2 regions of the Paenibacillus sp. RUD330 genome follow, and region 2 is predicted to be linked to the other one. Evidence: riboswitches for the same ligand, from Rfam matches in the RefSeq annotation. Region 2 holds a riboswitch; the other holds the start of a gene.

Region 1 (12,121 bases), 1.6 Mb from region 2:
GTAAAAGCTACATGCTCGTAATGATATGGTCCACGATTCCATATTCCTGGGCCTCTTCGGCGGAAAGGAACGTGTCGCGGTCCGTATCCCGCTCGATGCGCTCCAGAGGCTGGCCGGTGCGCTCCGCCGCAATCCGGTTCATCTTGTCTCTCAGCTTAAGGATGCGCGTGGCGGAAATGGCGATATCGCTGGCCTGGCCCTGCGCTCCTCCTGAAGGCTGATGGAGCATGACCTCGCTGTTCGGCAGCGCTCCCCGCTTGCCCTTCGTTCCCGCGAGCAGGAGCCAGGCCGCCATGGAAAAGGCCGTGCCGGTGCAGAGCGTCCGGACATCCGGTTTCACGAACTGCATCGTGTCGTAGATGGCGAGGCCGGCGCTCGTGGAGCCGCCCGGGCTGTTGATGTACATATGAATGTCCTTGTCGGGGTCATCGGCGGCCAGGAACAGCAGCTGCGCGATGATCGCGTTGGCCATATTGTCCTCGATCGCCGTGCCGACGAAAACGATGCGGTCTTTCAGCAGCCGGGAATAAATATCATAGGAGCGTTCCCCCTTGTTGGTCTGCTCCACGACATAAGGGATATGGGTCACAGGTCGTCATCCTCCTTCGCTGGATGGGTCGGAATGGTTTTGCCACTGGTAAACGGATGCGGGGAGGGAAAGGATACGGCTGGAACGCGGAAAAGAAATTCCCCGGCCTTCCGTATCCTTTTGGCAGGATCATTCGTTTACCGGTCAGAATATCTATGCGTATCGAAAGGGGATGCCGCCGATGGAGACGGAGACGGAGCTGGAGCTGGAGCTGGAGGAGGAGCGCGCGGCGCTGAGAAGATATTGCCTGGCGCTGACCCGCAGCGCCTGGGAAGCGGAGGATCTGGAGCAGTCGGCCTGGTGCAGGGCGCTGGCCGCCCCGATCTGGCGGGAGCATGCCAACCGTCAGGCGCTGCTTCTGCGCATCGCCCGGAACCTGTGGACGGACCACTTGCGCAGGGAAGCTCTCCATCGCCGAACGCTGCCCGAGCTGCAGGAGGCGGAGGCCGTCCAGCCTGCGGCTAGCTGGGAGCTGGAGGAGCTGCTGCGCCCGCTGGAGCTCCGCTTGTCTCCTCTGCAGCTGTCGGTATGGCTGCTGCGCGAGGTCATGAACCGTTCGATCCGCGAGACGGCGGAGCTGCTTCTGACGACGGAAGGCGCGGTGAAAGCCGCCTTCCACCGGGCCCGGCGCGCGCTTGACGGCGTCAGGCGCGATCTGCAAGCAGGCGGCCTGCGGGAGCCGGCCGACGAAGCGCTCATGGCGCGGCTGCGCGGCCTGGCCGCTGCGGTGCGGACGGACGATGCGGCCGCCATCGCAGCGCTCGCCGAGCAGGATGTGCTGGAGCCGGCCGTGGCGGTCGGCATCATCGGCGCCAGCGCCCATTCCGCCGCAGCGCATCGGGGACCGCAGGCGATGCTTGGCGGAAGCGGCTTCTACGCCTCCGCCGGCGGCTGGACGTCGTACGGCATGGCGGGCTGATTCGATTTTGATCAATTGCCGATTCAACCGGCTATGAGCCATAGTTGAGACATAGTCGGCTGGTTTGTCGGAAGTATGGTGCAGGAACTTTTGGAAGGAACTTTTGTGCGGCAGACCGTTGCCAGGAGGAGAATTCGGGTGTTCTTCAGACGGTGTATCGGACATACGATCCGTTAGTTAGGGATTTTTTTCGATTTCGTCGAATTATCGGACATAGGTTCCGCTATTTGGGGTAAAACAGCCCGTTTTGAGTTGTTTTCTCCGAAATAAGGGATCCTATGTCCGTTAAATTTTTTTGAACGGTGATTTTGGTTGAAATAGCGGATCGTATGTCCGATACGAGAGAAGTTGTGGTTTTAACGATAGTCGGAACACACCGGCACCTTGGTGCAAGCCCCGGTCAATCTGCCGCGCACCCCGCCAAGCAGCAAGCCCCGCCCAATCTGCCGCGACCCCCGCCAATCTGTCCCAGCCCCGGCCCCAATCGGCAAGAACACACAGCCTGCCCGCAGATCCGGCCTCGTAAGTCGCACACTTCTATCCCGCCGCGTGCAGCGACATGACCGCCTTTTCGCGTAATTGCTGCGGCCGGCCGACCTGCCCGCGGACTGCGGGTTGAAGATGGCCGCGCTCCTGCATATAATGGGTGTAGATAACGTTTGCAATCTTGACGAAATCCTTAATTGAATAGAGCGGATGAAGGCAGCGGGAGAGACTACCTGTAACACGGGGCGGCGCCGAAGGAGTAAGCCCTGGGGACAGGGTGAATCTCTCAGGCAAAAGGACCTTTGCCGGACGCATCTCTGGAGAGAATTCCAAGCCCGCGCACAGGCGCGCATGGAATCACCCAAGGGGAAACTCGCGGAGCGGGAAGCGAGGCAACTCTCAGGTACAAAGGACAGAGCGGAAGAATCGCGGGAACGGGCGGCACGCCCTTCTTTCGGCGCATTCTTCTGCTCTGTCCCTTTTTTCGGCTCTTGCAACAACTCATTTTCGGCCTCTACAACAACTCAAGACGAAGGAGAATGGCTGTGCGGTTCAAAGACGTGTTTTCCATTATCGGTCCGGCCATGGTCGGACCTTCCAGCTCCCATACGGCGGGAGCGGCGCGAATCGGGCTTGCGGGGCGCAGGCTGCTGGGCGAGATGCCGCAGGAAGCGAAAATCTCCTTTTACGGCTCCTTCGCGGCCACCTATCAAGGACATGGCACGGATACAGCCGTCACAGGCGGACTCATGGGCTTCCATACGGATGACCCGCGCCTGCCCGATTCGGTCGAGCTGGCCGAGGAAGCGGGAATGGACCTGGTGTTCCAGGAGGGGAAAGGGCTGTTCCCCCATCCCAACACGGTCCGGCTCGATCTGACCGCTGCGGACGGAGGCCGCAGGCTGTCTCTGCTCGGCACTTCGATCGGCGGAGGCAATGTGGAGGTCGTGGAGGTGAACGGCTTCGCGGTGAAATTCAGCTGCTCGTACCCGACGCTGCTCATCCGGCACCGGGACCAGCCGGGCGTCATCGCGTCTCTCTCGGCGGCGCTGCAGGAGGAAGGGCTCAATATCGGCGGGCTGTCGCTCAGCCGCATGGAGCGCCAGGGCGAGGCGCTGGCCGTGGTGGAGCTGGACGCTCCGGTGAAGGCGGGACTGATGGAGCGGATCGGCCGAATGCCGCATGTGCTTCAGACGGATTATATGGATTTGAACGATGACAGGGGGAACGACGATGAACTTCCGGACGCTGAAGGAACTGAGTGAGCGCTGCGGCGAAAGCGGCCTGAGCATCGGCCGTCTCATGCTGGAGCAGCAGTCGCGCGAATCGGGCCGCGAGCCCGGGGTGGAATTCGCGGCGATGAAGGACTATTACGGCATCATGAAGGAAGCCGTCCATAACGGCCTGACGCGCGACACAACTTCCCGCAGCGGCCTGACCGGGCTCGATGCCCAGCGGGTCGCGGCTTACAACGCGGCCGGGGAGCCGAGCCTCGGCGGCGATGCAGGGCGCGCCATGGCGTATGCGCTGGCCGTGTCGGAGGTGAATGCTTCCATGGGCCGCATCGTGGCGACGCCGACAGCAGGCTCCTGCGGCATTATCCCCGGCGTCTTCGTCAGCACGCAGGAGCGCTTCGGTTGGAGCGATGACGAGATGACCTACGGCCTGTTCGCGGCCGGCGCAATCGGTTATGTCATCGCGAACAATTCGTTCGTATCCGGCGCCGAGGGCGGCTGCCAGGCGGAGGTCGGCTCCGCGATCGGCATGGCGGCCGGAGCGCTTGCGGAGCTGCGCGGCGGCACGCCGGGCCAGGCTGTACACGCGGTCGGGCTCGCGCTGAAGAACTCGCTGGGCCTGATCTGCGATCCGGTCGGCGGGCTGGTGGAGATTCCGTGCATCGTGCGCAACGGCTTCGGCGCCGTTACGGCGCTTGCGGCTGCCGATATGGCGCTTGCCGGCGTGCGGAGCGTCATTCCTTCCGACGAGGTCGTGCAGGTGATGCTGGAGGTCGGCGCTGCGATGCCGGAGAAGCACCGCGAGACTGCGGGCGGCGGGCTGGCGCAGACGCCTACCGGCAAGAAGCTCATGAGCGAGCTGCGCAAGAAAGGCCGCCCTCTGCGCAAGGCGGAGGATCAGGACGGCAATACGGAAGCTTGACCGAAATCCGAATTCAAAGCCTCCTCGCGGAGGCTTTTTTTGCGCGCTGAATCGAGGCTGGAACCGCCGTCAGGCTGAGCATCATGACGTGCCGATATGCTGCTCAAATGCCTCTCGAATGCTGCTCAAATGCCTCTCGAATGTCTCTCGAATGCCTCTCGAATGCCTCTCAAATGCCTCTCAAATGCCTCTCAAATGCCTCTCGAATGCCTCTCGAATGCCTCTCAAATGCCTTCTCAAATACCTCTCGAATGTCTCTCGAATGCCTCTCGAATGCCTCTCGAATGCCTCTCGAATGCCTCTCATATGCTGCCCATATGTCGCTCATAGCCGCTCATATGCCGCTGATTCGGCGTTATCCGGCATATGGGCTTTTTCCTGAAGGCGGATGAGGTTCCGGCCGATTTTAGAGGACCTTCGATGCCTTCCCTTGCCCGGAGAATCGCTCGCAACGGGGAGGTCGATGCCTTCCGGATCGGCTGTGCGGCCATGGATTTGAAGCGGAATCCGGCGGCATGGAGCGATAGGGGCGGCTGCTCGGCTGTTCTGCAGGAGCTGAAGCAGCTAAGGCATGTGCTCGTGCAGTACGGGCATCCGCGACGCACAGCGGAGTGAGCCGACAGCAATGAAATACAGAAGAGCCGATTTCCGCCGATGACGGTTTCAAAACGTATGGAGATGGGTATAGGAAGTAAATCCGTTTAGTGTGCAAGTTCTGCGGAGATCGGAATAAAATAGTACGGTTAGGCGGATGGGACGCGGGGCGGCTGCGGCCGCCGGCGCGCCGAGGCAGTCAACATGTCAGGAGGAATGGCGGAAGTGGTCAAAACCAGAATGGTCGGCTTATGCATGCTGATTCTTGCCATGATCGCCGCAGGCTGCGGCAGCACTTCTCCAACCGAGAAAACGAAAACGCTTACACTCTGGTATTGGAACCGAAGCCTCGACGACGGGCTCATCAAGTCCGTCGAGCAGAAGTTCCCGGGCATCCGCATCAACGCGCAGAAAATCGGAGGCGACTTCAAGTCCAAGCTGAAAACGACGCTCGCCGCCGGCTCCGCAGGACCTGATATCGTCGCTTTCAACGACTGGGTGTCCGAGCTGTTCGTCAGCTCCGACCGCTTCTACGATCTGTACGACCTCGGAGCCAAGGAGATCGAGCCGGATTTCCTCGACTGGAAATGGAATTTCGGCGTCACGCCGGAAGGGACGATGATCGCCCTGCCGATCGATACGGGGCCGACCGCTCTCTTCTATCGGGCCGATCTGTTCCAGGAAGCGGGCCTCCCGTCGGATCCGGAGGACGTGCACAAGCAGCTCGGAACGTGGGAGAGCTATCTCGACGCAGGCAAGAAGCTTCAGGATCATTTTGCCGGCAAGGTCAAGATGCTCGACAACGTGAACAACGTCTACACCCAGGTCAATGCCCAATCCGACCGCATCTATTTCTCCAAGGAGGACGAATTCATCGGAGACACGACCGGCTCCTCGATGAAGAACGCCTGGAGCCTGGCCGTCAAGGCCGCCCAATTGAAGCTGGCCGGCAATGCAAACGCCTTCACGAGCGAATGGAGCGCGGCCATGAACAACAGCAGCATCGCGTCCTTCGTCGGGGCCGTCTGGATGAAGGAGGTTCTGGAGGAGGCCGCGCCGGATACGAGCGGCAAGTGGAGAGTCGCCCGGGCTCCGGGCGGAGACGGCAACAACGGCGGCTCCTTCCTCGCCATCATGAAGACGAGCAACTACCCGCAAGAGGCCTTCGAAGTCATCCGCTATCTTCAAAATCCCGACAATCAGATCCAGTCCTATAAAAATCTCAATCTGTTCCCTTCCGCCGCCAAAGCGCTGGACGATCCCATCATGAAGGAGAAGGAGCCGTTCTTCGGCAATCAGGCGACCGGCGAGATCTTCTCGGAATCCGCACGGAACGTGAAGCCGGCCTACTTCGGAGGCAAGTATTCGAATGTGAACGGAATCGTCGGCCGCGAGCTGACCTCCGTCGCCCTGCAGGGCAAAAACCCCGACAAAGCCTGGAAAGACGCGATAAGCCGGATCAAAAAAGAGCTGCTGCGCTGACGCGGAGCCGATGCCGCTGTGCATTCCTAAGATCAATGGCTGACAGGAGGTCACCCCAATGGGCAATCCCATGCTGAACGCGGAGCCTGCCCGCGCTCCCGTACCCCCGCGCATCAAAGGCAGCTTGGCTTCGAGACTTTGGAGACATCGGAAGGAATACCTGGCCATATCGCCTTTTTACATCTTGTTCGCCATTTTCGGCTTGTTCCCGATCGCATTCTCCATGTACCTGTCCTTCCAGAAGTGGGATGGAATCGGAAGGATGAGCTACAACGGCGTGAACAATTACCGCTTCATGCTGACGGATCCCGAATTCTGGAGGGCGGTCGGCAACACGCTCCTCATCTGGATCTACTCGACGATTCCGATGCTGTTCATCGCGCTGGCCGTCGCGTTCCTGCTCAATTCCTCGTTCGTCCGGTTCCGGACCTTCTATCGGATCGGCTATTTCCTGCCGAACGTCACCTCGCTAGTGGCGGTGGCGATCGTGTTCGGCACGATCTTTTCCAACAATTACGGGCTGCTCAACTATGTGCTGAACTTGCTGGGCCTGAATTCGATCGAGTGGCTGAACAAAACCTGGGGCATCCAGCTCGCGGTGTCCGTCATGGTTATCTGGCGCTGGGCGGGCTACAACGCGATCATCTATCTGGCGGGCTTGCAAAGCATCCCGAGCGTTCTCTATGAAGCCGCCAAAATCGACGGGGCCTCGACGATCCAATCCTTTTTCCGGATCACGATTCCGAACCTGAGGCCGATCATCCTCTTCACGCTGATCACCTCGACCATCGGAGGCATGCAGATCTTCACCGAGCCGCAGGTGCTCGCGGGCAATGACGGAGGGGTCAGCGGCGGCGGCCTCACGATCGTGCTGTATCTATACCGCGAAGCGTTCATCCATAACTACTTCGGCTACGGCGCGGCTGTCGGCTGGGGCATGTTCGTGCTGATCGCGCTCTTCTCGATCGTGAATTGGCTGTTCGTCCAAGGCGGGCAAACCCGCGGGCAGGAGGTGAAATGATGGCGATGAGAACCAAATCGATTCTGCTCCATATCGGCCTCGCCATCGGGCTGCTGATATCGATCTTCCCGTTCTACTGGCTGCTCGTCATGGCGACGCGCACGACATCGGACATTTACAGCTTCCCGCCGAAGCTGTGGTTCGGCACCCGGCTGCTCGACAATATCGGGCGGGTGTTCGACAATGTCGATTTCTTCGGAGCGTTCTGGAATACGCTGTTCGTCGCCTCCGCATGCACCCTGCTGGTGCTGTTCTTCGATTCGCTGGCGGGCTTCACGTTCGCCAAGTTCGATTTCCCCGGCAAAAAGCTGCTGTTCGTCCTGCTGCTGGCGACCATGATGGCGCCGTCCCAGCTGTCGCTCGTGCCTTCCTTCGTCATCATGGCCAAATTCGGGTGGGTCGGCACGTTCAAGGCGCTGATCATCCCGGGAATGGCCAATGCGTTCGGGATCTTCTGGATCCGTCAGTACGCCCAGGAATCGGTGCCGTCCGAGCTGCTGGACGCCGGCCGCATCGACGGCTGCGGCTTCCTGCGCCTCTATTGGAACGTCGCCCTGCCGATATTGCGGCCTGCGCTTTCCTTCCTCGGCGCCTTCACCTTCATCGGAGCGTGGAACGATTACCTATGGCCGCTGATCATCCTGACCGACGAGCGCAAATATACGCTGCAGGTGGCGCTGGCGTCGCTGAACGGAATTTACGTGACGGATTATTCGATGGTCATCGCCGGAACATTGCTTGCCGTCATTCCTCTCATCATCCTGTTCCTGTTCATCAGCAAGCAGTTCATCTCGGATATCGCAGCGGGCGCGATCAAGAGCTGAAGCGGGAGCGGGGAAAGATTCCGGACTTCAAAGGAGCGAGCCGTCCAAGGCCTCATCGGCCGATGGAGGGCTCTTTTTTTGCTGCTGCTCGGCAGAACACGCGGCTGCCGGGAGTCGCGGCTGCAAGTCCTCCGGCCGCCCTCTGCCGGTGCGGGAGCAGCGCCTGCCAAGCGTTCCCCTCCTTTTCCCTTCAATGGGCATTGACACCGGGCAAGGTCATCTCTTATAGTTCCCCTGACCTGATGCATAGGTTCAATTTGTTAGCCTAACAACTTAACGAGGGTGGTCCATCATGTTCAACCGAGCCGCGCAAGCCGAACTGCCCGGGAATTCATTCGAACGAACGTTCCAACAAGCGGTGCAGGAGGGAAACCGAACTTCCTTCCAATACCTCCTGTCGCTGTATAAAGGCAACTTCATGAACCTCGGCATCTCGCTGATGTTCATGGTGATCAAAAGCCTGCCGGTCTATCTGCTGCCGATCGTCACCGCCAATGTCATCAACATCGTCGCCCAGCCCTCCCAGCATTCCATGCGGGAACTCTGGCTCAACTTCGCGGTGCTGCTGGTCGTCGTGCTTCAGAATATCCCGACCCATGCCGCCTACGTGAGCTTCCTCAGCCGCGCCATCCGCACCGTCGAGGCGGGATTGCGCGGAGCGATGGTGCGCAAGCTGCAGCAGCTCTCGATCAATTCCCACCGCGAGCTGCAGGCTGGCCGGCTCCAGTCCAAGGTGCTGCGCGACGTCGAGGCGGTGGAGGGCATGTCCAAGCAGCTGATGCTGGCGCTGTTCCCGGCGATCCTGAACGTCATCATCGCGTTCGGCCTCACGCTGTACACCAACTGGCTCGTCTCGCTGTTCTTTCTCGTCACCGTTCCTTCCGCGATCGCGGTGATGAGGCTGTTCCGCAGGCGGATCAAGCAGAGCAACAGCGAGTTCCGCAAGGAAATCGAGACGATGAGCTCCCATGTGTCGGAGATGGTGGAGATGATTCCGGTCACCAAGGCGCATGGCCTGGAGCAGGTCGAGATCGACCGCATCGACACGACGCTGAAGCGGCTGCAGGGCAAGGGCTACCGGATGGATCTCGTCGAAGCCTACTTCGGCGCCTCCAACTGGGTCACGTTCCAGATCGTGCAGGTCGTATGCCTGCTGTTCACCGCCTATCTCGCTTACACCAACAAGATTCCGGTCGGCAGCATCGTCATGTACCAGGGGTATTTCGGCATGATTCTCGGCTCCATCACGGCTCTCATGAACGTGTATCCGATGATTGCCAAGGGCTTCGAGTCTATTTCTTCCATTACGGAGATTCTGAAATCGCCGGATATCGAGAACAACGCCGGAAAGCTCAAGCTGGCCAAGGTGGCCGGTGATTACCGCTTCTCGGGCGTCCAGCTGAAGTTCAAGGACAGCGAGCAGCATGTGCTGGAGGAGCTGTCGCTGGAGGTGAAGGCCGGCGAATGCGTCGCTTTTGTCGGAGAATCGGGGGCAGGAAAGTCGACGATCCTCAATCTCGTTATCGGCTTCCTCGAGCCCAGCTCGGGACAGGTGAGCGTAGACGGGATTCCGCTGTCCGAGCTGGATCTGTCGGAATACCGCCGCCATCTGGCCGTGGTTCCGCAGACGAACATCCTCTTCTCCGGCTCGATCCGGGACAACATCACCTACGGCCTGAAGGGCATCACGGACGAGAGGCTGATGGAGGTCGTGGAGCTGGCCCATCTGTCGGAAATGGTGGGCAGGCTGCCGCACGGCGTCGACACGATGGTCGGCGAGCATGGAGGCAAGCTCTCCGGCGGCCAGCGCCAGCGCATCGCGATCGCCCGCGCGCTCGTACGGGATCCGCAGGTCATCGTCCTCGACGAGGCGACGTCGGCGCTCGACAACGCCTCGGAATTTCATGTGCAGCAGGCGATGCAGCAGCTCATCAAGGGGCGCACGACATTCATCGTCGCGCACCGGCTGTCTACGATCCGCCATGCGGACCGCATCGTAGTCATGAAGCGCGGAAGAATCGTCGAGACGGGCACGTTCGACGAGCTGATCGCCCTCAAGGGCGAATTCTATCATTTGAAACAGCTGCAGATGTAGCTCTGCAGCCTTACTGAGATAACAGCAAAAAAGAGGATTCCCGTCGGGGGGATCCTCTTTTTTTGTTTCGTTTTTGCATGGTTTAAACCTGGGTTAACTCTTGCAAGCGTCAGACAGACAGGAGGGGGGGTGAATCCTTCCCTGTCTGCTTTGACGAAGAGATGTCCGCTCGCTGTCAAGGACGGCGAAGCGGGTTACTTGCGCAGCTCGAAAAACTCGCAGCCGCTGCGGGAGTGGTAGGCAAGGTCGGCGACGCCGGATTGGATGACGACCGTACGCTCGTCGAAGCGGACGATGCAGCTTCCGGATTCGATCATCTGGTCGTCGCGGAAGACGCGCACCCGAATGCTCTTGTCGAGCGCTTCCTGGAAGTCGGCATCGGTATGCAGCGGGCGTATGTGGGCCATGGCGGGAAGCTCCTTTGTCATAAGGTCGTGGACAGTCATTGAAAGCCATTATAGCACAAGCGCTCAGCGCCGGGGCCCTGTCTGGAGGATGGCTATCGCCGAGAGGCGGGTCTGGGCTCCGCTAGATCAGCGAAGCATCCTCCTGATAAGGGATCCAAGGCAAGGAGGCGAGCAGGAAGTGGGGGATGGACAGTCGGCGAGGTTTGGGGATGAGCGGCGGAGGAAACGATGATACGGAGATGGATCGGCGGAAGGAGGACTGAGGACAATGGATAAGGATCGGAGCGCGGATGGGATTCAGGGCAGCAAACGGGCAAGGAAGGGTGGGATCGATCCCGGCAGACTTCGAATCAGAGTCCGCTGCGTGCATGTCCGCCCGGCTGCTTTGTTCGGGCTTATGCTTCTGTCCGCAGCGATGCTGGAGGGCTGCTTCTCCCATTCCGCTCTGCAGCAGCCGACCCGGACGGTGATGACGGATGTGACGGGCGGAAGGGGGCAGGCACACATTCCGATGCTGGCGCCGGAGACGCTGCCGCAGGCTGATGAGAGAAGCGATGCAGGCGGGGATCGCAATCCTGAGGGCGGAACGGCAGTCGATTCGGCATCCGGGTCTCCAGGGAGCGAAGCATCCGGGAAGCTTCCCGCGGACCCTGCTTCAGTCCCTTCGCCTTTTGCGGCTCCAGGCGAAGCCGACGCATTCCGGGACAGCGCTCCCGAGGCGCTGGCCGTCCGTTCGTCCGAAGCGGCGATGCAAGCGGCTCCATGGATCGCTACGGCCCATACGACGCGAATCAATGCGGCCGATCCGTATGAGGCAGCCGTTCTGGCGTCGCGGATGGCCTGGCCCTCGACGGAAGACGAGGCACGTCCAGGCGGGGTTGTGCTCGTGCCTCAAGGGGACTGGATCGCGGCCGTGCTGGGAGCGGGCTTGATCGACGATGCCGCGGACGGTCCGCTGCTGTACGCGGATGCAGACGGCATTCCGGAGGCGACACTGCGGGAGCTGAAGCGTCTGCGGCCGATAGGGATGCCTGAAAATGGGGGCGTGCAGGCCATTCTGGTCGGGGCGCTGGGACCGCAGGTTCAGCGGCAGGCGGAGAAGCTCGGCCTGCGCGTCGAACGGATCGCGGCCCGCGGAGCCGCAGACCTGGCCCGCGCTGTGGACGCCTATGAAGCCGCGCAATCAGGCGAATATCCGGCTGATGTCCTCGTCGGATCTGCGGACGAGGAAGCCCGGCTGTACACGGCGCCCGCCGTGAGCCGGATCGCTAGCAGCGCTGAACCGCTGCTGCTCGTCGGCCGCGCCGGCATTCCGCTGGAGACGGCGCAGGCTCTGGAGCTGCGCGGCGGCAAAGCGCGCATCCACCTGATCGCGCCAGAGTCCATCGTGCCGCCCGAAGTAGCCGAAGACTTGGCCGAATACGGCCAAGTCACCCGTATTTCAGGCGAGGATCATTTTGCCCAATCGGTCGCTATGGCCCGTTATGAGGAAATTGCCGGGACAGGCACAGGAGGGAGCGGCGCCGGAGGCATATCTCGAAGCGTAT
Region 2 (12,121 bases):
TGCTTGCTGGCTTCAAACCCCAAAGGCTGAGCGTTAAAATAACAATAAAAAAAAGGGGCAGCGCCCCTTTTAAATGAAACACCTTCTATAAGAGAAAGACCTCAGGATACCTGCGCCGAAGCCGGACTACCCGACTGCAGCTGATACATGGCGTAGTACTTGCCGCCCTGCTGCATGAGGGTCTCGTGATTGCCGCGTTCGACGATGCGTCCGCGGTCCAGCACGAGGATCTGATCGGCTTCCCTTATGGTAGACAGACGATGCGCGATGACAAACGTCGTGCGGCCTTGGCTGAGCACGCCAAGCGCCTTCTGGATCACCGCTTCGGTCTCGGTGTCGATGCTCGCCGTCGCCTCATCCAGAATGAGGATCGCGGGATTGTAGGCAAGCGCGCGGGCGAACGATATCAGCTGGCGCTGTCCGGCAGACAGCGTGCTGCCCTTCTCGATGACGGGCTCGTCGATTCCATGCGGCAGACGCATGAACATCTCGTATGCGCCCACGTCGCGCAGCGCCTGCACGATCTGCTCCCGCGTAATGTCCGGGTTGCCCAGGCTGACGTTGGATGCGATCGTACCGGTGAAGAGGAACGGATCCTGCAGCACGATGCCCATATGCTGGCGCAGCTGCTGCTTCGGAACGTCGCGGACATCCATTCCGTCGATCGTAATCCGGCCGTGCTCGATGTCATAGAACCGGAACAGCAGGTTGAGGATGGAGCTTTTGCCCGAGCCGGTATGCCCGACGAGGGCGACCGTCTGTCCTTGCGCGGCGGCAAAGGAAATGTTGCGCAGAACGTTCTCTTCCTTTTTGTAAGCGAAGGTCACATCCTCGAAAGCGACTTCTCCGCGATAGCGGGGCATCGTGCCGGTGGAGACCTCCGTTCCAGGTTCATCCATCAGCTCGAACACCCGTCCGGCCGATATCCTTGCCGTCTCCAAGTTGGTGAGCTGGTTCACGATGCCCACGATCGGCTGGAACATGCGGTTCATGTAATCGATGAAGGCGTACATGATGCCCACGGTTACGGCCGCTCCGAGATCTCCTCCCCAGAACATCCAGATGACGGCCAGGAAGATCAGGTTCCGCACGACATTCACAAGGTTGTGGGAAGTCCACGAATTGAGCTTGAGCAGCTTGATCTGGAAGGAGTAGAACTCATCGTTCATTTCCTTGAACTCCTGCGCCGTGCTGCGCTCGCGGCGGAAGACCCGGATGATGCTCATCCCCTGGATCGATTCGTTGATCATGGCGTTGATGTCGCTGAGCTTCGCGCGGATGACGCTGTTGTAGCGGCCGGCCAGGCGGCGATAGAAGACGATCCAGATGAAGAGGATCGGAAACACGGGTATGGCGAACCAGGCTACGGTAGGACTGAGAATGAACAGGGCGCCCAGAATAGCCGCCATATAAACGATGCCCGAGAAGAAGTTGGCCAGCACGGCGACGAACAGCTCCCGGATCGATTCCGTGTCGTTCGTGATCCGCGACACGACCTTGCCTGCGGGCAGATTGTCGAAATACTGGACCGGAAGACGCTGCGTATGGGCGAATACATCCTCGCGCATGCGCTGTACGATTCGGTTCGCAGTCGTCTGCAGAAGCAGCTTTTGGCCGTAGGTGAAGATGGCTGCGATGACGAGCAGGCCGAAGTATGCGGCGGCAAGCACGAGGAGCGGGTTCAGCTCCGGCTTGTAGAACGCATAGACTTCGTCTCGTGACATGCTGGCGGCGGGATAAGCCTGCTTGCTGCCGTCCGCCGAAGTCAGCAGGAGCTCGCCGTTTTCCACCTTCCGCTTGCCTTCCGGCAGCGTTCCTTGGATCGCGTAGAACTTGCTGCCTTCCTGCACGATATTCAGCTGCGGGCCGCTGCTCTCCAGGCTGTCCGCACGGTCGGAGCGGACGTACAGGTTCCCGTTGTAGGGGACGCTCCCGTCTGCCGCCGACTCCACTGAAATCCAAGGCTTCTCGATGCCGAGGATATTGTTGTCGATCATCCGCTTCGCGAGCAGCGGACCGACCATTTCGGCGCAGACCGCGAAGGTGAGCAGAATAAGGGCTAACACGATCTGTTTTTTAAATAGGAGAGCGTACTGCAGCAGCCGCTTGCCTGTTTTCGGTTGATTCACTTGTTTTCACCTTCTTTGCAATTAAGATTCAACGAATGCTTCGAGCTGCTGCCGATCGTATTGCTCCCGGTACCAGCCGCCTTGCTGCAGCAGCTGCTCATGGGTGCCCTCCTCCGCGATCCTGCCGTTTTCCATGACGAGAATAAGATCGGCGTGCTGGACAGCGGACAGCCTATGCGTCGTAATGATTGTCGTTTTGCCAGCCCGTTCCGTGCGGATGCCCTCGATGATCTCGGCCTCCGTCTTCGCATCGACGGCCGACAAGGCGTCGTCAAGCAGCAAAATCTCCGGATCGGCGATGAGCGCCCGCGCAATGCTGACGCGCTGCTTCTGCCCTCCGGAGAGAGCGACGCCCTTCTCGCCGACGAGCGTTTCCAGGCCATCGGGAAGGAACAGCACATCCTTGGCGAAGGAAGCGCGGACGAGCGCGCGCTCCAAATCCTCCTCCGTCGCCCCATGGGCACCGAACAGGATATTCTCGCGGATCGTTCGGGAGAACAGGATCGGCTGCTGCGGCACATAGCCGAACCAGCCCAGAAGGCGGTCAAGCGGTATTCGATCGATGGAAACTCCGCTAACGGCAACGTGCCCGCTGCCTGCCGGATATTCCCGAATGAGCTGCTTCAATATCGTCGTTTTGCCGCTTCCCGTGCGCCCGACGATGCCCAGCGTCCCGCCGCGAGGCAGCCGGAAGCTGACGTTCGAGAGGTTATCCTCCTTGGAGGACGGATAACGGAACGTGACGTCGGCAAACATGATTTCGCCCGGCTGCTCCACTTGGACGAGCTCGCCTTTGTCCTCGACGTCCGCAGGCGTGTGCAGCGTTTCCTCCACGCGGTCGAGCGAGGCGCTGCCGCGCTGCATGACGTTGATCAGCTCGCCGATGGCGAACATCGGCCAGATCAGCATGCCGAGGAAGATATTGAAGGATATAAGATCGCCAAGCGTGATTTCGCCCTGGAATACGAGTACTCCGCCATAAACCAGGCCGATAATGTAGCTCAGTCCGACCAGGATCTTGTTCACCGGCTCGAACAGCGCGTCGACGCGGGCGACCGCGATGTTGCGGCGGAGCACTTCGTTCGTCTTGGCATGGAACCGGTCCCGGTCGGCTTCCTCCTGCACATAGGCGCGGACGACGCGTACGCCGGACACGGATTCAAGCACTTCGTCATTGAGCTCCCCGAAGGCGTCCTGCGCCTTGAGGAAGCGGTCATGGATCATGCGGCCGAAGACGGCCATCAGCAGCGCGATGATCGGCAGCGGCAGCAGGGCTGCCAGCGTCAGCTTCCAGCTGATCAGGAATATCATCATGCCGAGCAGCGTCAGCATCCACACGGTGGAATCCACCAGCGTCAGAATGCCGAAGCCGGCCGTCATCGAGATCGCCCACAGATCGTTCGTCGAGCGGGCCATGAGGTCTCCCGTCCGGTTGCGCTCATAGAAAGTCGGGGTCATTCTCATGAACTGGCCCATCAGCTTGCCCCGAAGCAGCCGCTCCAGCACGTTGGCTCCGCCGAACAGGCGGGACATCCAGCCGTACGTGATGAGATAGCTGGATATCGTGATGGCCAGCCAGCCTCCCACGATCCAGTAAAATGTAGAATCCGCAAGCCTTCCCTGGCTGATTCCATCAATGGTGTAACCGAGCAGACGCGGAGGAATCACCTCCAGAAAGCCGACGAAGATCAACAAGCCGACAGCCAGAGAGTAGCGCCGCCACTCCATCTTGAAATACCAGCCCAGCTTGCCTATTACACTAAACATTGGACACCTCCCCAATCCTTTGAGCCGGTTCGGCCGCGTAAGGCTCGAGCCGCGATGCGCTCTTTCCCGCGCGGCCTGAACAAGCTCTGTCATTTTCTCTCTCCAGCGTGATGCAAAGTGCCCGATGCCCATTAAAAAAGGCGCTCCGCCTGTAAGCGGTGCGCCCTGCATTTCGCCGACGGATGCCCGCGGGCAAGGAGGTAAGGAATCCTTGCCGCGGCGGACATTCCGGTCGCGGAACGTATAGAGGCGCACGATTACAGGAACGTAACCGTGCGCCTGATGATTAACGGATCATCAGCGAGGCATCGGATTACGCTTGGTGCGAGCATCGTCAGGTTTGATCATTGCCAGTGCCATGCTTCGCATCCGTAATCCTCCTCGAAGGGCGTTCAGCCCCATCCTTTTGCTCCGGTCCATACCCGAACCGAAGACCACTTTGCCAATGTATCATCGTCCCGCCAAAAAAGTCAATGGACTGGAGCCGGTTAGTTTGACTATAGGCGATTTCAACCTGCGCTCACATCGCCGGCGTACAGAGCGCCGGAAGGACTGCGCTCGTTGTTGGATGCATATGCCTGCGTGCCGGAGGCGGCATTGACGACATAACCGGCCGGGCCGTCCATGAAGACCTTGTTGCCGGAAAACCGATTGTTCACGCCCCATCCTTCCACGATCTTGTGCAGCTGAAAAGCGTCCAGCAAGGCGGCGTTTCCGTTCCGGTAGCCGGTGTTGCCCCGGATGACGGCGTCGTTTCCTTTGACATCGATGAAGCTGTCGGCATAATTGGCGCCGCTGATGCCCGTTCCGTCGAAGCTGCAGTTTTCGACGACGGTGCGCAGCGTGCGTTCCTTGATGTCGACATGCTCGGCGCGGACGTTGGGGCCGAAGCGGACGCCGGAAATGACGGTGTCATAGACGGCCTGGTTGTAGCCGGCTCCTTCGGCAGAGCCGACATAGACGCCTTCGCCGTATCCGGCCCCCGTCACTCCGGTGTCGTGGATCCACGAGTCCTCGATGCGGCCGCGCGAGCTGCCGTCGCGGAAGTGAACGCCCTCGTAGCCGATATTGTACACTTCCACGCGCGCAATCAGGGAATCGTTGGACTGATCGAGGATGATGCCTTTCTGCGCATTGGTGAATTTAAGGCTGCTGACGATCCAGCGGCTCCCTTTGATGTTCAGCGCATATCCCGAACCGGCGGAGTAGCCGGACAGGATCGCCGGATTCGAGGCGTCGGCGCTCGTCAGGACGATCGGATTGGCCGCCGTCCCCTGGGACGCGCTGGAGAAGGACCCCGTGTACGTGCCCGCAGCCAGCTCGATGCGGTCTCCGGCGGCCGCATTTTTAAGCGCGCTGCTGAGACAGGACGAAGCGCTGCAGGAAATCGTGCGCAGCGGGACCGGGGTCGCCGCTCCGGCTCCGGGGGACGCCGTCGGCTGAACGGTAGAGGTCGGAGCCGGGGTAGCGGAAGGAGATGCCGTCGGAGACGGTTTCAGTGTCGGCGATGCCGTCGGAGATGGAGACGAGGTCGGCACCGGGGTCGGCGATGCCGTTGGAGATGGAGCCGAGGTCGGCACCGGAGTCGGCGAGGCTGTCGGGTTTGCCGTCGGCGTTGGGGCAGCGGCGATCGGCTTCCACAGCGCGGGCACGTTCGGCGGTTCCCAGCCCGTCATCGACGTATGGCCCTGCAGGCATTCATAGCGCCCTCCTGCGTACGTCACGGTCGCCTTGGCCGCATAGGCTGCGCCCGGCGCCCAGGCTGAATCCTCGGCGTACACCCGCTGGCCTGCCGGGTACAAGGCGGCAATCAGCAGAGCCAGCAACAGGCTCCAGATTTTCAGGCCGTCGAGCCTTCCTCTTCTGGGGTCGACCTTCTTCATCAATCATCATCCTTCCTCATGCGGGATGACTATATCTTTGAAAATAGCGGTCGGCCGGGCAAGTGCTGGAAGGCCCATTCCGGCGCTCATCGCACAAATTTCCCCCTGCCCCCTTCAGGCATGTGGGTTGGGAGGGGTCGGAACGGCTGGAGCCGAATCCCCGCCCATTCTGCGGCGCGACGTCTCCTTGCGGCCGGTTGCCGGGACATGCCTGCCCGCTTTGGCGAGTCCCATGACCGGCATGTTTCCATAGACCGCTTCGTGGCTGCCGGGCTGTATCACATATGTTTCATGGAAGATGCCGACCGACCCGTCCGTTCCAACGGAACGATTGAACCTCTTCCAGGCCTCCAGATGAATGCCGCCCCGCGCATAGCGCTCCAGCTGGTCATAGGATCTCCAATACTGCAGCAGCACCGGGCCGCGCGCGCCCAAATGCATCTCATGGCTCATGAACCCTGTATCGGGATTGGCGTACAGCTCCCTCATCATCGGTCCCATTGAGCGAAGCACCGGCAGCCACTTGTGCACGGCCAGCAGCTTGTTGATCCTCATCCCGATGACGAACACGACGAACGTACCATCCATTTCCGCGGTGAACCTTCCCGATATCGCTTTAGCCATTCCTTCCACTCTCCTTTTATTTATCAGTCAATAAATAATGAGGGATAAAAAAGGCCGCTGCTTGAGCGGCATTTCTCATTCCCGGCCCAACTCGCTGAACTCTTCTTCCATGCTCACTCGGCTTCGAAGGCTGCAGCCAAGCTTCAGCAATCCGAGCTCTCCTCCCAAGGGAGCAGCTGTTTCAGTCCTGTCAGCTCGGACAAGGCGATGGCTAGCCCCAGACCGATGAACTGGGTCGCGCGGAAGCCAGGAAACTCCATGCCCGCCCGTTCGAAACGGCCCTTCAAGCTGGCGTGGATGGCGGCAAACTCTTCCTGGACATACTGGCGGATGCCCGGCTCCGGTATGGAGTGGGCCGTCATGCAGAGCAGCACCTCGCTGCGGAAGCCGCCCTCCAGCAGCTCCTGGAACGCATGGCCCATCGCCTGCTCAAGCTCGCCGGGAGGCGCCTGAACCGCCTCGAACGCAACGCGGATCTGCTGTGCCGCACTCTGCAGGACGGACATATAGAGAGCTTCCTTCGTCCGGAAAAAATGAAAGACGTACGGCTGCGTAACGCCGACCGCGGAAGCCACATCCGCCGTCGTTGTCTTGTAATACCCTTTCTCGGCAAACAGCGCGGCTGCAGCGCCCAAAATCTGCTCCTTGCGTCCTGCCGCCTGTTCCTCTCTCGGTGTCATGAGTTAATTTACCTTCCCTGTTCCGTACAATTTATTGATCAATAAATAAGATATCCTCTTCCTGCAAATCTGTCAATCCATCCAGCCGAAAAAAATCCTGCGCTCGAAGGAGCGCAGGATAACGCCCGCGCGTCTTCGCGCGAGGTGCAGTGGCATGCCGGGAGCGTCGGGCCGGCTCAATGTCCGGCGTGATGCACTTGCTCCTGCTTTTCGACTTTCACCCGCTTGATGAACAGGGCGCATACGAAGCCAAGCACGGCAAAGATCATGACGAACAAAAAAGCATTTTGAACTCCCTGGGTCATGGCCGCAGGAACGGTCGACAGATCGGAGGGCGAATGCTTGCCGTCCGCATAATATGCCTTGCTGCCCGCCGTCATGATGCTGATGGCGAGCGCCGTGCCGATCGCGCCCGCAACCTGCTGCAGAGTGTTCATGATCGCCGTTCCGTCCGGATAGAGCTCCCGCGGCAGCTGGTTCAGCCCGTTGGTCTGGGCCGGCATCATGATCATGGAAATGCCGATCATCAGAAGGCTGTGCAGAAGGATGATTTCGCCCTTGGACGTGGCCGTATTGATGCCCGTCAACAGCCAAAGCACGACGAACACCAGCACCAGGCCCGGCAATACGAGCCAGCGCGGGCCGTATTTGTCGAACAGCCTGCCCATGATCGGAGACATGACGCCGTTGATCAGTCCGCCGGGAAGCAGCAGCAGGCCCGCCGCGAGCGGCAGCAGGCCGATGCCTGCCTGCAAATACAAAGGCAGCAGAATGACGGTGGAAAGAATGATCATCATTCCGATGAAGATCATCAGCGTGCCGAGCGTGAACATCGGGAAGCGGAATGCCCGCAGATTCATCATCGGCTGCTTCATCCGCAGCTGGCGGACGGTGAACAGGACCAAGGCGACGACGCCGACGGCGATGCCGATAATGACTTTCGGGCTGCTCCATCCATGGTCGCCTTCTCCAGCGCTGCTGAAGCCGTAGACGACGCCTCCGAAGCCGAGGCTGGAGAGCACGATCGAGAAGATGTCGATGCGCGGACGGGCAAGCTCGGAGACATTTTTCATGAACATCAGGCCGAACAGGAGCGCGACGACCAGAAGCGGCAGCGCCGTCCAGAATATCGTCCTCCAGCTGGCATACTCGAGGAACAGGCCCGCTATCGCAGGTCCGACCGCCGGCGCGAACATGATGACAAGCCCCATCATGCCCATGGCCGCTCCCCGCTTGTGCGGCGGGAATATAACCAGCACCGTGTTGAACATCAGCGGAATGAGCAGGCCGGTGCCGACCGCCTGGACAAGCCTTGCAATGAACAGGAAAGCGAAGCTCGGCGCGCTCGCCGCGATCAGCGTGCCCGCAATCGAGAAGACGAGCGATGCGGTGAACAGCTGGCGCGTCGTGAACCATTGGAGCAGCAGGCCCGAGATCGGCACGAGAATGGCCAGCACAAGCAGAAATCCGGTCGTAAGCCACTGGATCGTGGCGGGCTCGACCTTGAACGTGCCCATCAGTTCATTCAGCGCGATATTGAGCGCCGTTTCGCTGAACATGCCGATGAATCCGGCAAGCAGCAGAGCGGTCATGATCGGAACGACCTTGAAGGAAGCTCCTTCTTGAGGAGCAGCGGCTGCTCCCATTGTTTTTTCCATTCTGATTTCCCTCCTGGGACAGGTTTCCCCGTCCTTTGTCTCTGTTTAGTTTCCGACCCCTCCATGTGTTCCATTCACAAGCACAGGCATGAATTCCTCCACGAGCCGGAACGGCCGGGTGTCGTTGTTCGTCATCGCGAGAATGACGGCGCCCTCCAGCATGGAAATGATCAGAATCGCCGATTTGCCGGCCGATTCAGGATCCAGGCCTCCTTGCTGCAGAGCCGCCTCCAGGCTTCCCTGCCATTCGGAGAATACCGTCTGGCAAGCCTGCCTCAGATCGTCGCTGATGCCGCTTGTCTCCACGAACATCCAGAAGCTGAACGGAATGCATTCGGCAAATGATCCTGCGCTTTCCGTAATGCCCCGCACGAAAGCCTGAAGAGCCTTCGATACCGACGGCTCGCTCTCCATGCAGCTCCGCAGCGAATCCAGCACGGCACGTTTGGACAGCGAGATGCATTCCATGGCGAGCTGCTCCTTGCCCTCAGGGAAAAAGTGATACAGCGAGCCTTTTGGCGCCTTGCTTTCCTTGACGATCTGGCTCAAACCGGTGGCATGATAGCCCTGCAGCAGGAACAAGCGGGATGCCGTCTCGACGATCCGATCCCGGGTATGATTGCGGTCGGCCATAGGAGCTCCTTTCGAATTAGAACGATCGGTCTAGTCAATGAAACCACAAAAAAAGGCATCCGGTCAACGGGCCGGATGCCTTTAGTCAATCTTTACCGAGCCGCGCATGGAACGCGGACATCCGCAAGCGGCAAGAAGAGAGCGCAAATCGCGCCCTCCTCCGCTGTACGGGAGCCTAGTCCGTCAGCTTGGCATAAGCTTCCGCGTCCAGCAGCGCCGCTACAGCCGCCTTCGCGTCGGCGCCCGTGTCGATCTCGATCATCCAGCCGCCGGCAAAAGGATCGTTGTTGACGAGCTCCGGCGAGTCGCCCAGCTCTTCGTTGACTCGGACGACCGTTCCGCTGACGGGGGAATACAGGTCGGACACCGTTTTGACGGACTCGATGGTCCCAAGAGGCTGTCCCGCTTCAACGCTGTCTCCAGCCTGAGGCAGCTCGACGAACACGATGTCCCCGAGCTGATGCTGGGCATGGTCCGTAATGCCGATCCGAACGATCGTCTCTCCTGCCGCTTCCGCCCACTCATGCTCCTCCGTATAGCCCAATCCTGCGCGAATCTCACTCACTGGACGCTCATCCTTTCCCATCATGGCCTGGTTTGGCAATCTATGCGCAAAGCGTAAACGATCACAGGCGGCTGTGTCAACATAACTCACTCGGCATGTCTTTTGGGCTGAAATTCTGTTGACACAGGGTTGTCCCATCTGTAAAACTGGTTGTAACTGAATATGCGGATGAACGCAACGGGAGAGATCGCCGGTACATGAAGCGGCGCCGAAGGAGTAACCCTGCCCGGCAGGGGAATCTCTCAGGCAGAAGGACCTTTGCGGGACGCGCCTCTGGAGAGAACGGAAGCTTGCGGCCCCGCCGCTTCGCCGACGTCACCCAAGGGGAAACCTGCGGAGACGAATGCGCAGGGTAACTCTCAGGTACCAAGGACAGAGCATGGATGACACGTTAAGCGTGGCTGATTTTTTTCAGCCGGCACGGCGTTGTTTTTCCTGCGCTGTCCTTTTTGCTTTTCTCCCTTTCATTATGCGCCAAGGACGGCTTTTCCATCAGTCGGGCGTTGAAGGCTTGCAAGGGGAAGATGATTGATCAGCGAACAGGCTTAACTTTCGAGCACTCAGCATACAAAGGGAGGACTACCATGGCCAATCTGCGCACGACCCCGCTCCATTCCCTCTACAAGGAATACGGCGAAGCCCGCTGCATCGACTTCGGCGGCTGGGACTTGCCGGTTCAGTTCACCGGCATTCTGAAGGAGCATGAGGCTGTCCGGCAGCGCGCCGGACTGTTCGACGTGTCCCATATGGGCGAGTTCCTCGTCACCGGCCAGTTCGCCGGCGATTTCCTGCAGCGCGTGACGACGAACGACGTGTCCAAGCTGAAGGACGGCTCTGCCCAATACACGCTCATGTGTTATCCGGACGGAGGCGTCGTCGACGATCTGCTCGTCTACCGGATCAGCGAGGACCAGTACATGCTCGTCGTCAACGCCTCCAACATCGGCAAGGATTTCGATTGGCTGCGGGAGCATCTGATCGGGGACGTCACGGTGGAGGACCGCTCCGACGACACGGCGCTGATCGCTCTGCAGGGTCCGCTTGCAGGAGAGATTCTGGACCGCTGCACGGATGCCGCCTGGGGCGGGCTGAAGCCGTTCGAGTTCCTGCCGAAGGCGGCTGTATGCGGCGTCGAGCTGCTGCTCTCACGCACCGGCTACACCGGAGAGGACGGCTTCGAGCTGTACGCTCCGGCCGCCGACGCCGCCAAGCTGTGGCGCGCCCTCATGGAAGCAGGCGCTCCGCTCGGCCTCGAGGCGGCCGGTCTCGGCGCGCGCGATACGCTGCGCTTCGAGGCGAGGCTGCCGCTGTACGGCCAGGAGCTGTCGGCCGACATATCCCCTCTGGAAGCCGGACTCGGATTTTTCGTGAAGCTGGATGCGGGGGACTTCATCGGCCGGGACGCGCTCGCTGCGCAGAAGGAAGCCGGCGTGCCCCGCAAGCTGGTCGGCATCGAGCTGCTGGAGCGGGGCATCCCGCGAGCCCATTACCAGGTCTACGCCGGAGAGCAGCTGATCGGCGAGGTGACATCGGGCACCCAGTCGCCGACGCTGAAGCGCAATCTCGGACTCGCGCTGATCCAGGCCGAGCATGCCGCGGTCGGCACCGAGGTCGAGGTCGACATCCGCGGCAAGCGGTTGAAGGCCGCAGTCGTCAAAGCCCCTTTCTACAAACGAAACGCGGCATCGCCCGCATCTGCCAAGGAGTGACAAACCCTTCATGACGACCCAGCATCGCTACATCCCCATGACCGAGCAGGACCAGCAGGAAATGCTGCAGACGATCGGCGCGGCCGCCCTGGAAGACCTGTTCCGCGACATTCCGCAATCCATCCGCTACAAGGGCACGCTGCCGATGTCGGGCGCGCTCGACGAATGGGCTCTCCTCCGCCATCTGAAGGAGCTTGCCGGCCGCAACGCCGATCACGAAACGACGACGAGCTTCCTTGGCGCCGGTCTCTACGACCACCATATTCCCGTCGTCATCAACCATATGATCTCCCGCTCGGAATTCTATACCGCTTATACTCCATATCAGCCGGAAATCAGCCAAGGCGAGCTGCAGGCGATTTTCGAGTTCCAGTCCTACATCTGCGAGCTGACCGGCATGGCCGTCGCCAACGCCAGCATGTACGACGGCGCGACCGCCTTGTCCGAGGCGGCGGCGCTTGCCTCCGCCCACA

What was found. Region 2 has a riboswitch for glycine ahead of gcvT (glycine cleavage system aminomethyltransferase GcvT). Riboswitches for the same ligand answer to the same signal wherever they lie in the genome.
Region 1: linked by a shared signal. The riboswitch ahead of sdaAB (L-serine ammonia-lyase, iron-sulfur-dependent subunit beta) and the one ahead of gcvT (glycine cleavage system aminomethyltransferase GcvT) in region 2 are both predicted to bind glycine.

Annotation. Positions count from the first base shown of each region.
Region 1 covers NZ_CP022655.2:508,122-520,242, forward strand. The annotation lists gene clpP (ATP-dependent Clp endopeptidase proteolytic subunit ClpP) at 8-589, opposite strand; gene CIC07_RS02295 (RNA polymerase sigma factor) at 771-1,508, shown strand; glycine riboswitch at 2,205-2,306, shown strand; glycine riboswitch at 2,307-2,420, shown strand; gene sdaAB (L-serine ammonia-lyase, iron-sulfur-dependent subunit beta) at 2,534-3,259, shown strand; gene sdaAA (L-serine ammonia-lyase, iron-sulfur-dependent, subunit alpha) at 3,228-4,151, shown strand; partial or broken gene CIC07_RS02310 (DUF3626 domain-containing protein) at 4,515-4,766, shown strand; gene CIC07_RS02315 (ABC transporter substrate-binding protein) at 4,962-6,227, shown strand; gene CIC07_RS02320 (carbohydrate ABC transporter permease) at 6,286-7,248, shown strand; gene CIC07_RS02325 (carbohydrate ABC transporter permease) at 7,245-8,072, shown strand; gene CIC07_RS02330 (ABC transporter ATP-binding protein) at 8,365-10,167, shown strand; gene CIC07_RS02335 (hypothetical protein) at 10,362-10,574, opposite strand; gene CIC07_RS02340 (hypothetical protein) at 10,843-12,121, shown strand, end outside.
Region 2 covers NZ_CP022655.2:4,494,427-4,506,547, forward strand. The annotation lists gene CIC07_RS20600 (ABC transporter ATP-binding protein) at 102-2,129, opposite strand; gene CIC07_RS20605 (ABC transporter ATP-binding protein) at 2,151-3,896, opposite strand; gene CIC07_RS25525 (carbohydrate-binding protein) at 4,406-5,779, opposite strand; gene CIC07_RS20615 (DUF4188 domain-containing protein) at 5,894-6,403, opposite strand; gene CIC07_RS20620 (TetR/AcrR family transcriptional regulator) at 6,547-7,083, opposite strand; gene CIC07_RS20625 (DHA2 family efflux MFS transporter permease subunit) at 7,260-8,729, opposite strand; gene CIC07_RS20630 (TetR/AcrR family transcriptional regulator) at 8,787-9,374, opposite strand; gene gcvH (glycine cleavage system protein GcvH) at 9,550-9,939, opposite strand; glycine riboswitch at 10,108-10,207, shown strand; glycine riboswitch at 10,211-10,317, shown strand; gene gcvT (glycine cleavage system aminomethyltransferase GcvT) at 10,524-11,648, shown strand; gene gcvPA (aminomethyl-transferring glycine dehydrogenase subunit GcvPA) at 11,659-12,121, shown strand, end outside.